One region of the Alicycliphilus sp. T452 genome, then DNA from elsewhere that is predicted to be linked to it. Evidence: predicted binding sites of a transcription regulator. Region 1 holds the regulator's gene; each other region holds the start of a gene.
What was found. Region 1 encodes sigma-54, which starts transcription at its own class of promoters, with help from an activator protein. Its sites were predicted from a motif close to TGGCANGNAANCTGCTTT; they were not measured.
Positions count from the first base shown of each region.

Region 2: a site for sigma-54 is predicted at 1,179-1,196, ahead of exaC (acetaldehyde dehydrogenase ExaC). Genes of this name have one in related genera too.
Region 3: a site for sigma-54 is predicted at 1,863-1,880, ahead of ACX12L_RS15045 (TorF family putative porin). Genes of this name have one in related genera too.
Region 4: a site for sigma-54 is predicted at 1,774-1,791, ahead of ACX12L_RS09955 (PEP-CTERM sorting domain-containing protein). Genes of this name have one in related genera too.

Region 1 is NZ_JBTNEH010000003.1:15,766-18,969, forward strand. Features, by position in the region: gene lptB (LPS export ABC transporter ATP-binding protein) at 1-579, shown strand, start outside; gene ACX12L_RS03105 (RNA polymerase factor sigma-54) at 629-2,182, shown strand; gene ACX12L_RS03110 (acyl-CoA thioesterase) at 2,196-2,636, shown strand; gene ACX12L_RS03115 (THUMP domain-containing class I SAM-dependent RNA methyltransferase) at 2,633-3,204, shown strand, end outside.
Region 2 is NZ_JBTNEH010000025.1:17,606-20,809, reverse strand. Features, by position in the region: gene exaC (acetaldehyde dehydrogenase ExaC) at 1-1,121, opposite strand, end outside; gene ACX12L_RS18735 (mechanosensitive ion channel family protein) at 1,304-2,503, opposite strand; gene leuS (leucine--tRNA ligase) at 2,705-3,204, shown strand, end outside.
Region 3 is NZ_JBTNEH010000016.1:100,549-103,752, forward strand. Features, by position in the region: gene amt (ammonium transporter) at 1-711, opposite strand, end outside; gene ACX12L_RS15040 (P-II family nitrogen regulator) at 734-1,072, opposite strand; gene ACX12L_RS15045 (TorF family putative porin) at 1,092-1,823, opposite strand; gene ACX12L_RS15050 (YifB family Mg chelatase-like AAA ATPase) at 1,961-3,204, shown strand, end outside.
Region 4 is NZ_JBTNEH010000009.1:17,241-20,444, reverse strand. Features, by position in the region: gene ACX12L_RS09960 (tryptophanase) at 1-1,011, shown strand, start outside; gene ACX12L_RS09955 (PEP-CTERM sorting domain-containing protein) at 1,073-1,738, opposite strand; gene dnaJ (molecular chaperone DnaJ) at 1,954-3,087, opposite strand; gene dnaK (molecular chaperone DnaK) at 3,187-3,204, opposite strand, start outside.

The sequences.
Region 1 (3,204 bases):
AGCGACGGCGGCGACATCCGCATCGACGGCCACTCGGTGGCCAACATGCCCATCCACCGGCGCTCGCGCCTGGGCCTGTCCTACCTGCCGCAGGAGGCGTCGATCTTCCGCAAGCTTAACGTGGAGGACAACGTGCGCGCGGTGCTGGAGCTGCAGACCGGCGCGGACGGCCGGGCGCTGCCGCGCGGCGAGATCGAGCGCCGGCTCACCGAGCTGCTGCAGGAGCTGCGCGTGGACCACCTGCGCCAGTCGCCCGCGCTGGCGTTGTCGGGCGGCGAGCGCCGCCGCGTGGAGATCGCCCGGGCGCTGGCCACGCAGCCGCGCTTCATCCTGCTGGACGAGCCCTTCGCGGGCATCGACCCGATCGCCGTGATCGAGATCCAGCGCATCATCGGCTTCCTGAAGGCGCGCGGCATCGGCGTGCTCATCACCGACCACAACGTGCGCGAGACGCTGGGCATCTGCGACCACGCCTTCATCATCAGCGACGGCCATGTGCTCGCGCAGGGCACGCCGTCGGAAATCGTCGACAACGCGGAAGTGCGCCGGGTCTACCTGGGCGAGCACTTCCGCATGTGAGAGACATGGGCCGCGGTACGACACAAGGCCGGACGGCGGGTGCCGGGCCATGAAACCCAGCCTGTCGCTGCGCGTCTCGCAGCACCTGGCGCTCACGCCGCAGCTGCAGCAGTCCATCCGCCTGCTGCAGCTGTCCACGCTGGAGCTGGCGCAGGAGGTCGAGCAGATGCTCGACGAAAACCCCTTCCTGGAGCGCTCGGAGGACGATGCGCCGCCGGAGGAGCCGGGCGCGCCCCCTGCGGGCGAGCGCGGCAGCCAGGCCGAGGATGCTACGCCTTCAGGAGCTGCCGACGCAGACTGGTCGGGCGATGAAGGCCAAAACGACGCTGAAATGCCCGACATCGCCGCGCCCACCGACTGGGACGGCGACACCGACATCCCGGGCGACGACCGCGAGTGGGGGAGCGATGCGCCCGCAGGCGCCGGCAGCGGCTCCGGCGATGGCGACGAGGCCGACGCCGCGGACCTCGCGCACGGCCACGAATCGCTCGCCGACCACCTTGAGCGCCAGGCCCTGGCGCTGCGCCTGTCCGAGCTGGACATGGCGGCGCTGCGCTTTCTCATCGGCTCGCTCAACGACGACGGCTATCTGGACGAGCCGCTCGAATCCCTGGCCGCGAGCCTGGCGGACGAGGGCGACGCCGAGCAGCTCGACGAGCTGATGCACCGCCTGACCGTGGCCCTGCGCCTGCTGCAGAGCCTGGAGCCCGCGGGCGTGGGCGCGCGCGGGCTGGCCGAATGCCTGACGCTGCAGCTGCAGGCGCTGGACCGGGAAGAGGAGGGCGACCCCGAGGTGATCCAGGCCGCGCTGTGCATCTGCCGCCAGCCGCTCGACTTGCTGGCGCGGCGCGACGTGCGCCGCCTGGCCCAGGCCGCAGGCAGCAGCGACGACTGCACGCGCGCCGCCATGGCGCTGATCGCACGGCTGGAGCCGCGCCCCGGGCGGCGCTTCGCCGACGTGGAGCGCAACGTCATCGTGCCCGACGTGATCGTCCGGAAGACCGGGCGCGGCGCGCAGCAGAGCTTCAGCGTCCGCCTCAACCCCGACGTGATGCCGCGCCTGCGCGTGCACGACGTCTACGCCAACGCCCTGCGCGGCGGCAGCAAAGGCGACGGCCACCAGGCGCTGCAGGCCAGGCTGCAGGAGGCGCGCTGGTTCATCAAGAACATACAGCAGCGCTTCGACACCATCCTGCGCGTGTCCAGCGCCATCGTGGAGCGGCAGAAGAACTTCTTCGTGCATGGCGAGCTGGCCATGCGCCCGCTGGTGCTGCGCGAGATCGCCGACGAGCTCGGCCTGCACGAATCCACCATCAGCCGCGTGACCACGGCCAAGTACATGGCCACGCCCCAGGGCACGTTCGAGCTCAAGTACTTCTTCGGCTCGGGCCTGGGCACCGAGACCGGCGGCAGCGCGTCGAGCACGGCGGTGCGCGCGCTCATCCGGCAGTTCGTCGCCGCCGAGGACCCGCACAAGCCGCTGTCGGACGGCCAGATCGCCGACATGCTCAAGGAACAGGGCATAGAGTGCGCGCGCCGCACCGTGGCCAAGTACCGCGAGGCGCTGAAGATCGCGCCCGCCAACCTGCGCAAGGCGCTATAGAAAGAGATACCCCATGGCACGCATCGTCTTCGACCTGCCGGCGCACTTCGGCTTCAGCACCGAGCTGCAGGTCTACATCAGCCACGTCAACCAGGGCGGCCACCTGGACAACGCGCAGCTGCTCAGCCTGGTGTCGGAGGCGCGCGTGCGCTTCTTCCGCTCCCTGGGCTATGCCGAGGCGGACGTGGCGGGCCTGTCCACCGTGGTGGGCGACATGCTGGCGCAGTACAAGTCCGAGGCCTTCCATGGCGAGACGCTGCGCGTGCAGATGACGCCGCAGGACTTCAACCGCTACGGCTTCGACCTGGTGTTCCGCATGACGGAGAAGTCCCAGGGCCGCGAGGTCGCGCGCGGCAAGACCGGCATCGTCTTCATCGACCGGGCCGCGCGCAGGCCCGCGCCCATCCCCGAGCCCGTGCGCCAGCTGCTGCAGCGCGCCGCACAGCCGCAATGAACACCCTGCAACTCTTCCTGCCCTGCGCCGCCGGCGTCGAGGGCTTCCTGGCCGACGAGGTGCACGGCCTCACGGGCCTGTCCGGCCAGGACCTGCTGGTGGGCCGCGCCGGCGTGCTGGTGCGCGCCGCCTGGCGCGACGCGCTGCTTCTCAACCTGCACAGCCGCCTGGCCCAGCGCGTGCTGGTGCAGCTGGCCGAGCGGCCCTACCGCAGCGAGGACGACATCTACGCGCTGGCCGGCGACGTGGCCTGGGAGGCCTGGTTCACCCCGCGCCAGAGCTTCAAGGTGGAGGTGACGGCGCAGCACAGCCCGCTCAAGAGCCTGAACTTCGCCGCCCTGCGCGTGAAGGACGCCGTGGCCGACCGCTTCCGCGCCAAGGGCGGCAGCCGCCCCGACGTCGAGACGCGCTGGCCCGACGTGCGCATCCACCTGCACCTGACGCGCGAGCACGCCCAGCTGTACATCGACACCTCGGGCGAGCCGCTGTTCAAGCGCGGCTGGCGCGAGGACAAGGGCGACGCGCCGCTCAAGGAAACCCTGGCCGCAGCCATGATCGCGGCCACGGG
Region 2 (3,204 bases), on a different contig from region 1:
CGCTCGCCGCCGGTCAGGCACCGGGCGCCTTCCTGGCGGCCGATGTCGATGTAGCCCAGGATGCGTTCGAGCTGCTGCTGCGACACCTGCGCGCCCACCATGGTGCTCTTGTCCAGCGGGTGTCCCTGCTTCATAGACTGCACGCGCGCCACGGCGCGCTCCATGAAGCGCTCGTAGATCGACTCCTGCACCAGGATGCGCGAGGGGCAGGTGCAGACCTCGCCCTGGTTCAGCGCGAACATGGAGAAGCCTTCGAGCGCCTTGTCCAGGAACTCGTCGTCGGCGTCCAGCACGTCGGCGAAGAAGATGTTGGGGCTCTTGCCGCCGAGCTCCACGGTGGAGGGGACCAGGTTGTCGGCCGCGGCGTGCAGGATGCGCTGGCCCACGGCGGTGGAGCCGGTGAAGGCGATCTTCGAGATGCGCCTGCTCGTGGCCAGCGCCTCGCCGGCCTCCTTGCCGAAGCCGTTGACGATGTTCACCACGCCCGGGGGCAGCAGGTCGGCGATCAGCTCCATGAGCACCATGATGGAGGCTGGGGTCTGCTCGGCGGGCTTCATCACCACGCAGCAGCCCGCGGCCAGCGCCGGGGGCAGCTTCCACGAGGCCATGAGGATGGGGAAGTTCCACGGGATGATCTGACCGACCACGCCGATGGGCTCGTGGAAGTGGTAGGCGACGGTGTTGGCGTCGATCTCGGAGATGCCGCCCTCCTGCGCGCGGATGCAGCCCGCGAAGTAGCGGAAGTGGTCGATGGCCAGCGGAATGTCGGCGGCCATGGTTTCGCGCAGGGGCTTGCCGTTGTCGATGGTCTCGGCGATCGCCAGCAGCTCCAGGTTCTGCTCCATGCGGTCGGCGATCTTGAGCAGGATGTTGGAGCGCTCGGTCACCGAGGTCCTGGCCCATGCGGCCTGCGCGGCGTGGGCGGCGTCCAGGGCCAGGTTCACGTCGTTGGCGTCCGACCGTGCCACCGTGCAGAACGGCTTGCCGGTGATGGGGGAGACATTGTCGAAATAGCGTCCGGCCAGCGGGGCCACCCATGTGCCGCCGATGAAGTTGTCGTACTTTTGCTTGTAGGGGTAGCGGGCATCGAGGTTGAAGTGCTTGAGCTCGAACATGTCCATGGTGGTCTCCGGTTGGGTTGAAGGTCGGTGCAGGCAGGAAAACCGACTGCCGGAAGACATACAAACTCCGTGCCAAGCCCCGGACCGGGGCCTGTGCGCCGCCGACTGTCACGAATCGCGACGCATGTGTCCCAGATTGCGCCACCGCCGCCATGCCCTGGTACACAGGGCATGCCGGGTTTTCATTGCGCCGCGGCCTGCCGCAGGCCCGCCCGGATGTCGCCGCCCGTCGGGCTCTGGTACAGGCGCAGGTCGAACTCGGGCAGCACGGCGATCAGGTGGTCGAAGATGTCGCCCTGGATGGCTTCGTACTGCACCCAGGCCGTGGTGGCGGTGAAGCAGTACAGCTCCAGCGGCACGCCCTCGGCCGTGGGCTCCAGGGCGCGCACCATCAGCGTCATGCCCTGGTGGATGCCCGGGTGGGCCCGCAGGTAGGCCTGCACGTAGGCGCGGAAGGTGCCGAGGTTGGTCAGCCGCCGCCGGTTGGCGGGGGCGGCGGCGTCCTCGCCCAGGGCGGCGTTGGTGGCGTGCACGGCCTCGCGCTTGTGCGCCAGGTAGGGCGCCAGCAGGGTGATGCGCGACAGGCGGTCGATGTCCTCGTCGCTCAGGAACCGCACGGTGGCGGTGTCGAGCCGCAGCGTGCGCTTGATGCGCCGCCCCCCGGACTCGCTCATGCCGCGCCAGTTGCGGTAGCTCTCGCTCATCAGCCGCCAGGTGGGGATGGTGGTGATGGTCTTGTCCCAGTTCTGCACCTTCACCGTGTGCAGGGCGATGTCCACCACGTCGCCGTCGGCGCCCACCTGGGGCATCTCTATCCAGTCGCCCACGCGCAGCATGTCGTTGGACGAGAGCTGCACGCCCGCGGTGAACGAGAGGATGGTGTCCTTGAACACCAGCATCAGCACCGCCGACATCGCGCCCAGGCCCGACAGCAGGATCAGCGGCGAGCGGTCGATGAGCACCGCCACGATGACGATGGCCCCCACCAGGGTCAGCGCCAGCTTGCCCAGCTGCACGTAGCTCTTGATGGAGCGCGTGCCCGTGGGCGCGCCGCCCGGCGCCTGCTCCAGCAGGACGGCGTCGAGCAGGGCGTTGAGCGTGCGCACCAGCTGCAGCACGGTGAGCGCCACGGCCAGGTTGCGGATCACCGCGAAGGCCGCCGGGTCGAGGTGCGGCACGGCGCCGATGCCCGCCTGTATGACCAGCGACGGCACCACGCGCGCCAGCCGGCGCAGCACCTGGTCGTGCCAGACCACGCGCGCCCAGCGCACGTCCATGCGTTCGCGCATGCGCGGCACCATGTGCAGCAGAAGGTACTGCGCCACGGCCTGGGCGGCGTAGGACAGCAGCAGCAGGCCCGCCAGGCCGATGGCCGCCTGCATCCGGGGGCTGAACGAACCCAGCAGCGCGAGGGTGGTCTCGGTCAAGAAAAACTCCTTGCAATGGAACGGCACGCCGGCCCTTGCGGGCGGGCGGTGCGGGGTGGAATGGGGGATGAACGCCTAGAATTGGGCGCAACTGATGCTTAGTGTGACCGCTGCGCCGCAGCGCAGTTCCCCGCAGTCCCTTTTTCTCCAGCTTCCATGCAAGACAAATACAACCACACCGAGGTGGAGCGCGCAGCGCATGCCCACTGGAACGCCAGCGACGCCTACCGCGTGGCCGAGGACGCGGCCCGGCCGAAGTTCTACGCCTGCTCCATGCTGCCCTACCCCAGCGGCAAGCTGCACATGGGCCACGTGCGCAACTACACCATCAACGACATGCTCACGCGCAGCCTGCGCATGAAGGGCTACAACGTGCTCATGCCCATGGGCTGGGACGCCTTCGGCCTGCCGGCCGAGAACGCCGCGCTCAAGAACGGCGTGCCCCCGGCGCGGTGGACCTACGAGAACATCGCCTACATGAAGCAGCAGATGCAGGCCATGGGCCTGGCCATCGACTGGAGCCGCGAGGTGGCCACCTGCGACCCCGATTACTACAAGTGGAACCAGTGGCTGTTCCTCAAGATGCTGGAAAAGGGCATCGCCTACCGCAAGACCCAGGTCGTGAACTGGGACCCGGTGGACCAGACGGTGCTGGC
Region 3 (3,204 bases), on a different contig from region 1:
GAACGCCTCGCGCCCGAAGCCGATGCGCTTGCCCACCATGTAGGCGCCCACCAGGCCGGCGATGCCCGCGTTGATGTGCACCACGGTGCCGCCCGCGAAGTCCAGCGCGCCGTCCTGCGCCAGCAGGCCGCCGCCCCAGACGATGTGCGCCATGGGCACGTAGCTGAAGGTGAACCACAGCAGCGCGAAGATCAGCACGGCCGAGAAGCGCATGCGCTCGGCGAACGAGCCCACGACCAGCGCCACGGTGATGGCCGCGAACGTGCCCTGGAAGGCGAGGAACACGTACTCGGGGATGGTCGCGAGCGCGCCGAAGGTCTCCGGGCCCACGCCCTGCAGGAAGACCTTGGACAGGTCGCCCACGAACCGGCCCTCGCCCGAGAACGCCAGGCTGTAGCCGTACAGGGCCCACAGCAGCGAGACCAGGGCGAAGACCACGAACACCTGCATCAGCACCGACAGCATGTTCTTGGCGCGGCCCAGGCCGCCGTAGAACAGGGCCAGGCCGGGGATGGTCATCAGGATCACGAGCAGCGTGGAGGTCAGCATCCAGGCGGTGTCGCCGGAATCGACCTTGGGCGCGGGTGCTGCGGCGAGCGCCGCGACCGCGGCGTCGGCGACCGGCCCGGGCACGGCCGGCGCCTGCGCCAGGGCGGCGCCGCCAACCAGCAGGTGAAGGCCCAGCACCAGGAAGACAAGCAGTTTTCTCATGGCAGATTCTCCGTGGCTGGGGTCAAAGGGCCTGCGCGCCGGTCTCGCCGGTGCGGATGCGCACGACCTGCTCCAGGTCGGCCACGAAGATCTTGCCGTCGCCGATCTTGCCGGTGCGGGCCGCGCCCTCGATGGCCTCGATGACGCGCTCGGCCAGCGCGTCGTCCACGGCGGCCTCGATCTTCACCTTGGGCAGGAAGTCCACGACGTACTCGGCGCCGCGGTACAGCTCGGTATGGCCCTTCTGGCGGCCGAAGCCCTTCACCTCGGTCACGGTGATGCCGTGCACGCCGACGTCCGACAGCGCCTCGCGCACCTCGTCGAGCTTGAAGGGTTTGATGATGGCGGTGATCATTTTCACGATCGGCTCCTTTGCTGGCTTACAGGGTCTTGGACAGGGTGACGATCAGGCGCGCCTTGTTGGCATCGCCGAAGAAACCCTTCTTGTTGGCGCCCGCGACGGCCGCGGACAGCGACAGGCCCGCGCCGAAGTCGTAGGCCCCGCCCACGCTGTAATCCACATAGCTGGGCACGCCCAGGTCGCGGATGTCGCCAGCGAAGCGCGTGTAGCCCACGGCCGCCTTGAGCGTGACGCTGGGCGCCACCTCCCTGGCGAACGCCAGGTTCAGGTAGCCCGTGTTGCGGCCGCGCAGGCCCGACGTCTTGGCGCCGGCCCAGCCGAAGTAGTCCTTGGACACGGTGTGCGAATACTTGGCCGTCAGCGGCCCCCAGGTGGCCGCGCCGTACAGCTCGGTGGTGTTGCCGGCAGTGTTGCCGGGGTAGACGTAGGCGAGCGCGCCCAGGTCCAGGTCCAGCGCGCCGGCCTTGAATTTGTAGCCGCCGTACAGGTCGGACTCGATCGAGTTGCCCTGCAGCCAGTCCACGCTGGAATTCCAGTTGCCCACGTAGAAGCCGCTTTCTCCGAATGTGTAGTCGAAGCCGCCCTGGATGGCCGGGTTCACCGCCTTGATGCGGTGCACGTCCTGGTCCTGGCCGCGGAACTTGTAGTTGCTGGTCAGCGCCACGTTGGCCGTCAGCTCGGCGCTCGCCAGCACGGGCATGGCCGCGGCCGCCAGGGCCAGGCTCAGAGACTTCAGGGATGCATGGGACATGGTTCCTCCGGTTGTGTATGGAAAGCGGACACAACCCCCAATGCACGGACCGTGCCAGCCGCCATGCATGTACATTTGGCAGCCAGGGCACAGCCCCGCCGCAGCGGCCGTGCACCAGATTGGGGAGGGTTCACGCGATGAGTCTTGCTTTGGTGCAAAGCCGCGCCCTGCTGGGCCTGCAGGCGAGCGCCGTCACCGTGGAGGTGCATCTGGCCAACGGCCTGCCGAGCTTCGCGCTCGTGGGCCTGGCCGACGTGGAGGTGAAGGAGGCGCGCGAGCGCGTGCGCTCGGCCCTGCAGAACGCGGGACTGGAGTTCCCCACCAACAAGAAGATCACCGTGAACCTGGCGCCGGCCGACCTGCCCAAGGACTCGGGGCGCTACGACCTGCCCATCGCCCTGGGCATCCTGGCCGCCAGCGGGCAGATCACCGCAGAACGCCTGGCGGGCTGGGAGTTCGCGGGCGAGCTGTCGCTGTCGGGCCTGCTGCGGCCCGTGCGCGGCGCGCTGGCCACCAGCCTGGCGCTGCGCGCCGGGAAGCCGCCCGTGCGCACGGTGCTGCCGCCGGGCAGCGCCGAGGAGGCCGCCCTGGTGCCCGGCGCCGAGATCTACCGCGCGCGCCACCTGCTGGACGTGGTGCGCCAGTTCCTGCCCGCGGCCGCGCCGCCGCAGGAGGGCGGCGACGACGGCTGGCAGCGCCTGCAGCCCGCGCCCCCCGCCATCCACGCGGACGGCCCCGACCTGGCCGATGTGAAGGGCCAGGCCGCCGCCAAGCGCGCGCTGGAGATCGCAGCCGCCGGCGGCCACGGGCTGCTGCTGGTGGGCCCGCCGGGCTCGGGCAAGTCCATGCTGGCGCAGCGCTTCGCCGGCCTGCTGCCGCCCATGAGCGTTGAACAGGCGCTGGAGAGCGCGGCCATCGCCAGCCTGGCCGGGCGCTTCACGGGCGCGCAGTGGATGCAGCGCGTCACGGCCAGCCCGCACCACAGCTGCAGCGCCGTCGCCCTGGTGGGCGGAGGATCGCCGCCGCGGCCCGGCGAGATCTCGCTGGCGCACGAGGGCGTCTTGTTCCTCGACGAATTCCCCGAATTCGCTCGCAGCGCCCTGGAGGCCCTGCGCGAGCCGCTGGAGACCGGCCGCATCACCATCTCGCGCGCGGCGCAGCGCGCCGAGTTCCCGGCGCGCTTCCAGCTCGTCGCCGCCATGAACCCCTGCCCCTGCGGCTTCGCGGGCTCCCCCCAGCGCGCCTGCCGCTGCACACCCGACCAGGTGGCGCGCTACCAGGGCAAGTTGAGCGGCCCGCTGCTCGACCGCATCGACCTGCACGTGGAGGTGCCGCAGCTGCCCGCCGACGAACTTTTGAACGCCCCCGCCGGCGAGGCGAG
Region 4 (3,204 bases), on a different contig from region 1:
AACTGCCACTTCGACACCACGCGCGGCAACCTCGAATACATGGGCGTGGAGGCCGTGGACCTGGTCATCGCCGAGGGGCTGCAGCCCGCGGCGATCCACCCGTTCAAGGGCAACATCGACCTGGACCGCGCCGAGGCACTGCTGAAGAAGGAGGGCGGCCGCATTCCCTTCGGCATGCTCACGGTGACCAACAACACGGGCGGCGGCCAGCCCGTGTCCATGGCCAACATCCGCGCCTACAGCGCCTTGCTGAAGCAATACGGCAAGCCCTTCGTCATGGACGTGTGCCGCTTCGCCGAGAACGCCATGTTCATCAAGATGCGCGAGCGTGGCTACGAGAACACCCCCGTGCGCGAGATCGCCCGCGAGATGTTCTCCTACGCCGACGGCGCGACCATGAGCGCCAAGAAGGACGGCATGGTCAACATCGGCGGCTTCATCGTCCTGCGCAGCGACGAATGGCTGGACGAGGTCAGGAACGACCTGATCATGATGGAGGGCTTTCCCACCTACGGCGGCATGGCCGGACGCGACCTGGAGGCGCTGGCCGTGGGGCTGGAGGAAGGGCTGCAGGAGGACTACCTGCGCTACCGCCTGCGCACCGCCGAATACCTGGGCGAGCGCCTGGAGGCGGCCGGGGTCGGCTTCGTCAAGCCCACCGGGGGCCATGCCGTCTACATCGACGCGCGCACCGTGCTGCCCGACATGCCCGTGCAGCACTACCCGGCCTGGGCGCTGTGCAACGCGCTCTACCTGGAGGGCGGCATCCGCGGCGTGGAGATCGGCTCGGTGATGTTCGGCAAGCGCCTGGAGGACGGCACCGAAACCTACCACAGCATGGAACTGGTGCGCCTGGCCTTCCCGCGCCGCATGTACACGCAAAGCCACTTCGACTACGCGGCCGAGGTGATCGCCGAGGTCAAGGCCAAGGCCGCGGGCATCCGCGGCGTGAGGATCACCAGGCAGCCCAAGTTCCTGCGGCATTTCACCTGCGAGTGCGCTTGGGTGTGAGGGCTCTTGGCGCCCCCTGCATCGGCAGCGGATGCGGGATGACTGCTGCGATGCCTGGGGGTCAGGCCAGCTCGGGCACGCGCGGCTGCGAGGGGCTGCGGCGCCGGGCTGCGGCAGCGCCGAGCAGCCCCAGGCCCAGCAATGCCATGCTGCCTGGCTCGGGCACCTGATTGCCCGGGCTGCTGAATTCCATGGTTCCGGCCAGTTGGTAGGAGCATGCCTGGCAACCATTCCAGTTGGAATGCAGGGGACTGCCGCCATTGGCGTTGTCCCAGGACATGCCAAAGGTGTTGGCGTCGTCGCTCAGACCCACCTGCACCAGGGCGTTGGAGCCATCGAACAGGCCCGAGGCGCTGAAGTAGGCCACGTATTGCTGGCCGGGCGTGAGCGAGAGGCCGCCGGTGCCGATGACGACTTCGGTCCAGTCCGTGAAATTGCCACTGAAGACGGAAGAGGTGAACACCGACGTGCCCGCCCCGCCATTGACCCAGGTGGCCACGCCGGCATACAGCTGGCTGGTACTTGCATTCAGGGACTGCAAGATCAGGCTGAAACTGTCGAGCACCGTGTTGATGGCATCGGGCGTGGTGAAAACCTCGCCATAGGTGGTGGTGTCCGGCTCGCCCAGGGGCTGAATGCCGGTGCCGTTGAAGGTATTGGTGATCACCACATCGGCCTGGGCGCCAACCGAGGCCAGGGCGAGTACGAGGGCGGCAATGGTTTTCATGGTTGGATTGGGTCGAAATTACAGACGTGTATCAAAAAGCATTTTTCATGCCAAATAAAAAAGGCTTTGAAAATCAATGGGCCGTGCCAATCGATTGATACGTGATGTAAAAATTTTCGACAAATTGCCCTCGGAGTCTGGGGGAGGGGCGCCGGTAGCACCTCCAAGAAAAACGGCACGCCATGCGTGCCGTTTCTGCGCTTGCCGGGTGGCCGTCAGCTGAAGAAACTCTTGAGCCTGTCGGTCCAGCTCTCGGTCGAGGGCGAGTGCTTGCCCCCGCCTTTCTTCAGCGACTCGTCGAGTTCGCGCAGGAGCTTGCGCTGGTGCTCGGTGAGCTTGACCGGCGTCTCCACCACGATGTGGCAGTACAGGTCGCCGGGGTAGCTCGCACGCACCCCCTTGATGCCCTTGCCGCGCAGGCGGAACTGCTTGCCCGCCTGCGTGCCCTCGGGGATGTCGATGGCCGCCTTGCCCGCGAGCGTGGGCACCTCGATCTCGCCGCCCAGCGCCGCGGTGATGAAGCTCACCGGCACCTGGCAATGCAGGTCGTCGCCATCGCGTTCGAAGATGTCGTGCTTTCGCACGCGGATCTCTATGTACAGGTCGCCCGGCGGGCCGCCGTTGGTGCCCGGTTCGCCGTTGCCGGAGGAGCGGATGCGCATGCCGTCGTCGATGCCGGCGGGGATCTTCACCTCCAGCGTCTTCTGCTTCTTGATCTTGCCCTGGCCGTGGCAGGCGGTGCAGGGCTCGGGAATGATCTTGCCCGTGCCGCGGCAGTGGGGGCAGGTCTGCTGCACGCTGAAGAAGCCCTGGCGCATCTGCACCGCGCCCGCCCCGTTGCAGGTGCCGCAGGTCTTGGCGCTGGTGCCGGGCTTGGCGCCGCTGCCATGGCAGGTGTCGCAGGACTCCCAGCTCGGGATGCGGATCTGCGCCTCCTTGCCCTTGGCGGCCTCCTCCAGCGTGACGTCCATGGCGTAGGACAGGTCGTTGCCGCGGTAGACCTGGCGCCCGCCGCGCCCCCCGCGGCTGCCGCCGAACATGTCGCCGAAGATGTCCCCGAAGGCCTCGGCAAAGCCGCCAAAGCCTTCGGCGCCGCCCATGCCGCCGCGCATGTTGGGATCCACGCCGGCGTGTCCGTACTGGTCGTAGGCGGCGCGTTTTTGCGCGTCGGACAGGATCTCGTAGGCTTCCTTGACCTCCTTGAACTTTTCCTCGGCGGGCTTGGCGGCGTCACCCTGGTTGCGGTCAGGGTGGTACTTCATGGCGAGCTTGCGATAGGCTTTCTTGAGCTCGTCGTCCGAGGCGTTCTTGGGAACGCCGAGGACCTCGTAAAAATCTCTCTTGGACATGGGGGTTCTTCAGGCCGGTTGGAGCAGGAACGCCGCGCGAGCCCCGATATGCTGGGGTCCGGCGCGGCGGTTGGGCGGGCAATGCTGCGTTGGCGCGGGTCAGCCCTTCTTGACTTC